2 regions of the Gilliamella sp. Fer1-1 genome follow, and region 2 is predicted to be linked to the other one. Evidence: riboswitches for the same ligand, from Rfam matches in the RefSeq annotation. Region 2 holds a riboswitch; the other holds the start of a gene.
What was found. A riboswitch is a leader RNA that binds a small molecule or an ion and turns the genes downstream of it on or off. The one in region 2 is predicted to bind thiamine pyrophosphate.

Region 1 (3,429 bases), on a different contig from region 2:
GGTAATTTGTGGAAAATCATCCTATCCTCAGGTATTAGAAAGTGCTGGCGCTGAATCGGCCGATATGCTTGTTGCTGTAACTAACTCTGATGAAGTCAATATGATGGCCTGCCAAATTGGTCATGTCTTATTTAGTATTCCACAAAAAGTGGCTCGCATTAGAGCGCCTGAATATAATGATGAAAATTATCCTTTTTTCAATAAAGACTGTATTAATATCGATCATATCATTGCCCCAGAAAATCTTATCACTAATCATATAAGTCAATTAGTTCAATACCCTGGCTCATTGCAATTTGCTTCTTTTTATGATAACCGAGTGTGTCTAGTGGCGGTAACGGCTTATTATGGCGGTGCTTTAGTTGGCAGTGAATTATCCGAGCTCAAAGAACATTTACCTCATGTTGAAGCGCGAGTGGTTGCTATTTATCGTAAAAACCGCTTTATTCGTCCGCTTGGCTCAACCTTGGTTGAAGCGGGAGATATGGTGTATTTTATTACGCCACCAGTTAATATCAAAGCTGTAACCAGTGAACTACAACGATTAGAAAAACCTTATAAGCGAATCATTATTAGTGGTGGTGGTAGTGTTGCTGTTGCTTTAGCAAAGCGTTTGGAAAATGATTACCAAGTCAAGTTAATTGAACGCAATGCTGAGCGAGCCGAACTCATTGCCGAGCAACTGGTTAATACCACAGTGTTGCATGGTGAGTCATCCGATCAAGAATTACTTTCACAAGAGCAAGTCGAGCTTACCGATCTTTTTATTGCAGTCACTGGTGACGATGAATCCAATATCATGTCATCTATGCTTGCCAAAAGAATGGGCGCAAAAAAAGTGATCGTACTAATTCAACGCCAAGCCTACCTTGAATTGATTAATGATAGTGTGATTGATATCGCAATATCGCCACAACATGCCACCATTTCAGAACTATTAAGTCATGTAAGACAAACTGGTATGGTTAAAGTCGTTTCGCTAAGGCAAGGCGAATCTGAAATTGTCGAAGTGGTTGCTAAAGGCAATAATGATACATCAAGACTGGTGGGTAAAAATATTAATGGCTTAAAACTACCTTCAGGCGCAACAATTGGAGCTGTTGTTCGTGGTGAAGATGTAATTATTATTAATACTGATTTGATGATAGAAGATAATGATCATCTAATCATCTTTTTGCCAGATAGAAAGGCAATAACAGATATTGAAAAGTTATTACAATAGCTTGTTAAAAACTGATAGTCAGTTCATAATGAATGAGTAAATTTTGACTCGGGGTGTTTTTTGTTTTGACAAAAAACTGAGATTTTACCCGTTGAACCTGATCTGGATCATGCCAGCGTAGGGAAGTCTAAGCCGTCTTAGCTTTAATTTGGCAAATTCTTCCCAATATTTTAGTTCTAAAATAACAGGGAATAAATATGTTAGACAATAAGCCATTTCAATTAGTACAAGCAACGCCTTTTATCCATCATGTAAAACAACAAAACCCATTAGTGCATTGTATTACAAATGATGTCGTGCAAAATTTTACCGCAAATGTGTTACTCGCTATTGGCGTATCACCAGCAATGATTATTGCCAAGCAAGAGGTGGAATCATTTGTCGCCATTGCGGATAGTTTATTGATTAATATTGGCACCATTAACAGTAGCACAGCCAAAAGTATGTTATTAGCAACAACCCAAGCTTTGCAAACACAAACTCCATGGGTACTTGATCCTGTCGCTGTGGGGGGGGCGCTTGATTATCGAACTCAAATTGTATGTCAATTACTATCATTAAAGCCAACAGTCATACGCGGTAATGCATCAGAAATATTAGTACTAAATGGTGAAAATGGATCATCGAAAGGACCTGATGGTCAAAACTCAACGACATCTGCTGTACATGCAGCCAAAGCACTTGCACAAAAATATCAAACGATTGTTGCAATGACGGGGGATATTGATTATATCACTAACGGCAACATCTTATATAGCATTACTGGTGGGGATATTGCTTTAACAAAAGTAACAGGAACAGGCTGTGCACTATCTGCTATGGTAGCTGCTTTTATTGCCAATTCACCAGATCCTTTATCAGCTACCGCCTCAGCTTGTTTTATGATGAAAAAAGCAGGTCAACGTGCCAATAAACAGCAAGGATTAGGTACCTTTGCGGTATCATTACTAGATCAACTATCTCTATTTAATTCATTACATCAATAAGGGACAAGATGAAAAAGCAATTAGATTTAACGCTTTATTTGATCCTTGATCCATTATTATGTGGTGGTATTAGTGGCATGGTAAATACCACAAAAATTGCTGTTTCCAATGGGGCAACTGCAGTACAGTTAAGATCTGAACATAAGTTTAGCGGTAAAGATTGGTATTATGCCGCATTAGCATTGAAAGAAGCGCTGAATGAAACGCCCGTACCACTGTTTATTAATGATCATGTCGATATTGCTTTAGCCGTTGATGCCGATGGTGTACATATTGGACAAAGTGATCTTCCTGTTGATGTTACTCGTCAATTAATTGGCAGAGATAAATGGTTAGGATTTTCGATCGCTAATCGACGGCAACTTGATAGCGTTCCATGGCATAAGGTTGATTATATTGGTATTGGTCCTATCTTTCCAACCGCAACGAAAAAAGATGCAGGAGTAGCACTGGGAACCGAACAATTAATTGAACTAATAGAACTAAAGCAATGTCCTGCTGTAGCTATTGGCGGTATTGATGAAAATAATGTGACTAACGTTATTCAAACAGGTATCGACGGCGTTGCTGTGGTTTCAGCTATTTGTGGTAAACAAGATATTGAGCAAGCGACGTTATCGCTCATTACTCAAATCAAGAAGGCTAAATAGGGTATACATTATGACAACAATTGCATTAACCATTGCTGGGTCAGATCCCAGCGGTGGCGCAGGAATTCAAGCCGATTTAAAAACTTTTTCGGCACTTGGGGCTTATGGCATGTCAGTTATCACTGCATTAACGGCACAAAGCACACGAGGGGTTGATGCGGTATTAGCTATTACCCCTGAATTTGTTGCAGCTCAATTCAATACGCTATATCAAGATATTCAGATTAATAGTGTAAAAATGGGAATGCTAATGAATAAAGAGATAGTTATAGCTGTTCACCACCTTCTTAGCATAAATTCTATTCCTGCTATCGTCTTAGATACTGTAATGATAGCTAAAGGAGGACATCCCTTGCTCAAATCTGATGCCATAACTGCTATTCGTGAGTTATTATTACCCTTAGCAACCATTGTTACTCCTAATATTCTTGAAGCAGCAGCACTACTTGATTGTGGTGAGGCCAAAAACGAAGATGATATGCAAAAGCAAGGGGATGAATTACTCAAATTGGGTTGCAAAGCGGTTTTAATGAAAGGCGGGCATTTGTTAGGTAGTCAAAGCCCTGATTAT
Region 2 (3,429 bases):
TCCTAAAGCGACGTTGATTACGACTACTGTCACTCATAAAATCCATTGACCAACATTCACCTTGTTTATTGGGGACTAATAACCTTTCTGGGTATCGTGGAGGAATGCGTTTTTTACGCTTTACCCTGAGATTAAGCTTTAATTCACAATACACCCGATATACCCGTTTATGATTCCATTGATAGCCGAGCTTTCTGATACGATTAAAACATTTAGGAAAGCCCCAGCGTAAATGCCTATCTGTAATAGCATTCAGCACCGAAACAATCACCGAATCATCCTGTAACTTAGGTTGATAATAGTAAGCACAACGACTTAAACCAACAATGGCACAACTCATAGCAATAGTAACCAAATGATTTTGTTGTAGTTGCTGTGCCCACATTTTACGTGCCCCAGTTGGCACTAAAGCTTTTTTATGATTTCTTCCTGAAGCTGGGATTTTAAGCTCAGTTCGGCAAACATCTGCTTAAGCTTGCGGTTTTCCGCTTCGAGTTCTTTTAGACGTTTGATGTCTGAAGTTTCCATACCGCCATATTTTTCCCGCCATTTATAAAAAGTTGAATTACCCATGCCCTATTTACGGCACAGCTCTTTAACGGGAATACCCGCTTCAGCTTCTTTTAAAATAGCTACGATTTGATGTTCAGTCATTTTTTTCATAATTGAATCCTCTTTTACTTTTATCATAGAGAATTTTCTACTTTTTTGCTGTACTATTTTAGGGGGTAGTTACAATTGTTACGATAAACAAAAAACAAAAGAAATCACCCATGGTAAATCGCATTTCAAGAAGAAAAAACGCAGTTTTACTTACCAATTAAAAAAACAAATGGTGATTCTATATCAACATGCTAAAAAATAAACAAATATTATTACTGAATATGACATCACTAAATCCGCATTAGATAAGTGGATAAAGCAATATCAAACCACTGGCTATTGTTTAAACTCTGCACTAAATTTTTTGACATATAATATGTTCTCTTATGATTTGTACTATTTTAGGGGGATATTTACAAAATTGTATCTATTTTAAAAGAGTCTGAGGCTGATATTTCTGTTAAAGTACGGCGCTGTAAATAGGGCATGGGTAATTCAACTTTTTATCAATGGCGGGAAAAATACGGCGGTATGAGAATTTCAGACATCAAAAGCTTAATTTTGTTATGGATAAGCTGATGAAAAATTGATATCGATTCGTTTTCGAGCATTCAGCGTAGTAAGTGTCTTTTTTGTTTTAAAGCAAAATCATAAAAAAAACAATAAAATCAATGGTTGTTTTAATTTCTTGTTGTTTTGTTCATAATGCTTTATTTGTTTGGTTGTTTACAAACATAATCCTAAACACTACACTAATTAATGTTCTCAACGGGGTGCCTGAGGGCTGAGAATGTTAGATCGTTAAATTAGCATAACCCGTCGAACCTGAACTGGATCATGCCAGCGGAGGGATTTGAGTTATTATACCTACTCAAACCTTTTGTCTTTTATTTGCTATTTTGGAGGCAAAATGTTTTGTAAAAAATTGTTATTATCTTTGGTATTATCTGCACTTTTTATGGCAAATATTGCAAATGCTACCAATATAAAACCCACCTTGATTGTGTATAGTTACAACTCTTTTATTTCTGAGTGGGGACCAGGGCGGGCAATTGAAAAGGGATTTGAAGCGCAGTGTGGCTGTGAAGTTGAGATTGTTACATTAGGCGATGGCGTGTCGATTTTAAATCGAATGCGTCTTGAGGGCGATAAGACCAATGCCGATGTTGTTTTGGGATTAGACAATAATCTTTTAGAACAGGCTAAACAAGCCAATATTGTTATTCCTCACCAAATCAATAAACCCGATAATTTAAATACCAACTGGTGGGATGATGATTTTGTGCCTTATGATTTTGGCTATTTTGCTTTTATTTATAATCAACAAAAAATCAGCAATCCACCACGCTCTATGCATGAATTAGTTGATAATAAAGCTAACTGGAAGATTATCTATCAAGATCCTAGAACTAGCACTCCGGGGTTAGGTTTATTATTTTGGATAAAGAATATTTATGGTGATGATGCCTCATCAGCATGGCAAAAAATAGCTAAAAACACCGTGACAGTAACTAAGGGCTGGAGTGAAGCTTATGGGCTATTTTTAAAGGGTGAAGCTGATTTTGTGCTTAGCTATAGCACTTCACCTGTTGCTCATATTATGAATGATAATGATCATCGTTATGCTGCGGCTATTTTTGATGAAGGGCATTATCGTCAAGTTGAAGTTGCTGGTATTACTAAATATAGTCAGCAACCCGAATTAGCACGGGCTTTTTTGCAATATTTATTGACCCCCAATGTGCAACGTCAATTTGCTGAGAAAAATACCATGTACCCTATTATTAATACATCGTTACCCGAAGCTTTTAAGCAAGTTAAACCTATAAATAAAGCGCTTGAGTTTGATGCAAAGCAAGTTGAACATAATCAAAAAACGTGGGTACGAGAATGGCAATCTGCCATTAGCAAGTAGTTTTATTTTACCTAATGTTGAAGTTAAGAATATTACTCCCAGGAATTAGCGCTGCTAGCCTGATCTTAATGATATTAGGCGCAGCACTCTTTGCGCTTTGTTTGACTGCGATTAAATTTAATAATTTAGTCGTCTATTTTGATGAGTATTTATTACATGTTATTTGGATAACTTTATTTCAAGCAACATTATCGACTTTATTATCTGTATTATTGGCAATTATCATGGCTAAAGCTTTGTCGATGATTGATTTTTTAGGTAAAAGATTATTATTGCGCATTATGCCAATTACCTTTATTTTACCGACACTTGTTGTCGTCACTGGGCTGTTGTCGGTTTATGGTAAACAGGGCTTATTAGCGGCTGTTTTCGGTTATTTTGGTGTGCCATTTATGACATCGATTTATGGGTTAACAGGCATTTTACTTGCACATGTATTTTTAAATTTTCCGTATGCTTGCTGTCTATTCTATCGAACGTTAAATAGTGCACCAGTTGAACACAAACAGCTAGCTGCACAATTAAACTTTTCAAGTTTTACTTACTTTAAATTGATTGAGTGGCCATTACTGCGTCGGCAGCTGTTCCCGATGGCTGCGCTTATTTTTATGCTGTGTTTTTCTAGCTTTGCGATCGTATTAGCGCTAGGAGGCGGACCAAAATATACAACATTTGAAGTCGCCATTTATCAATCTATTCGTGATTTAGATTTAGCTCAAGCTGTGCTTTTAGCTTGTTTACAGTTTATTTGTTGTGTTTGTTTTATTTGTTTGATGCAAAAATTTACTCATAACAATAACCACCATCAAAAACCTAATACATGCTATGTTAGGCAAAGTTACCGTTTGCCTGTTTCAAATCATTTAGCCTTTTTATGTATGATTATTATTGTTATTGGTGGGTTATTTATT

Region 1: it holds a riboswitch for thiamine pyrophosphate, as region 2 does, so the genes downstream of both, thiM (hydroxyethylthiazole kinase) here and thiB (thiamine ABC transporter substrate binding subunit) in region 2, are expected to answer to the same signal.

What each region holds. Positions count from the first base shown of each region.
Region 1 covers NZ_LZGX01000104.1:1,302-4,730, reverse strand. The annotation lists gene trkA (Trk system potassium transporter TrkA) at 1-1,222, shown strand, start outside; TPP riboswitch at 1,262-1,363, shown strand; gene thiM (hydroxyethylthiazole kinase) at 1,420-2,208, shown strand; gene thiE (thiamine phosphate synthase) at 2,217-2,858, shown strand; gene thiD (bifunctional hydroxymethylpyrimidine kinase/phosphomethylpyrimidine kinase) at 2,869-3,429, shown strand, end outside.
Region 2 covers NZ_LZGX01000037.1:35,724-39,152, reverse strand. The annotation lists partial or broken gene A9G28_RS05415 (IS3 family transposase) at 1-663, opposite strand, end outside; TPP riboswitch at 1,363-1,473, shown strand; gene thiB (thiamine ABC transporter substrate binding subunit) at 1,514-2,518, shown strand; gene thiP (thiamine/thiamine pyrophosphate ABC transporter permease) at 2,533-3,429, shown strand, end outside.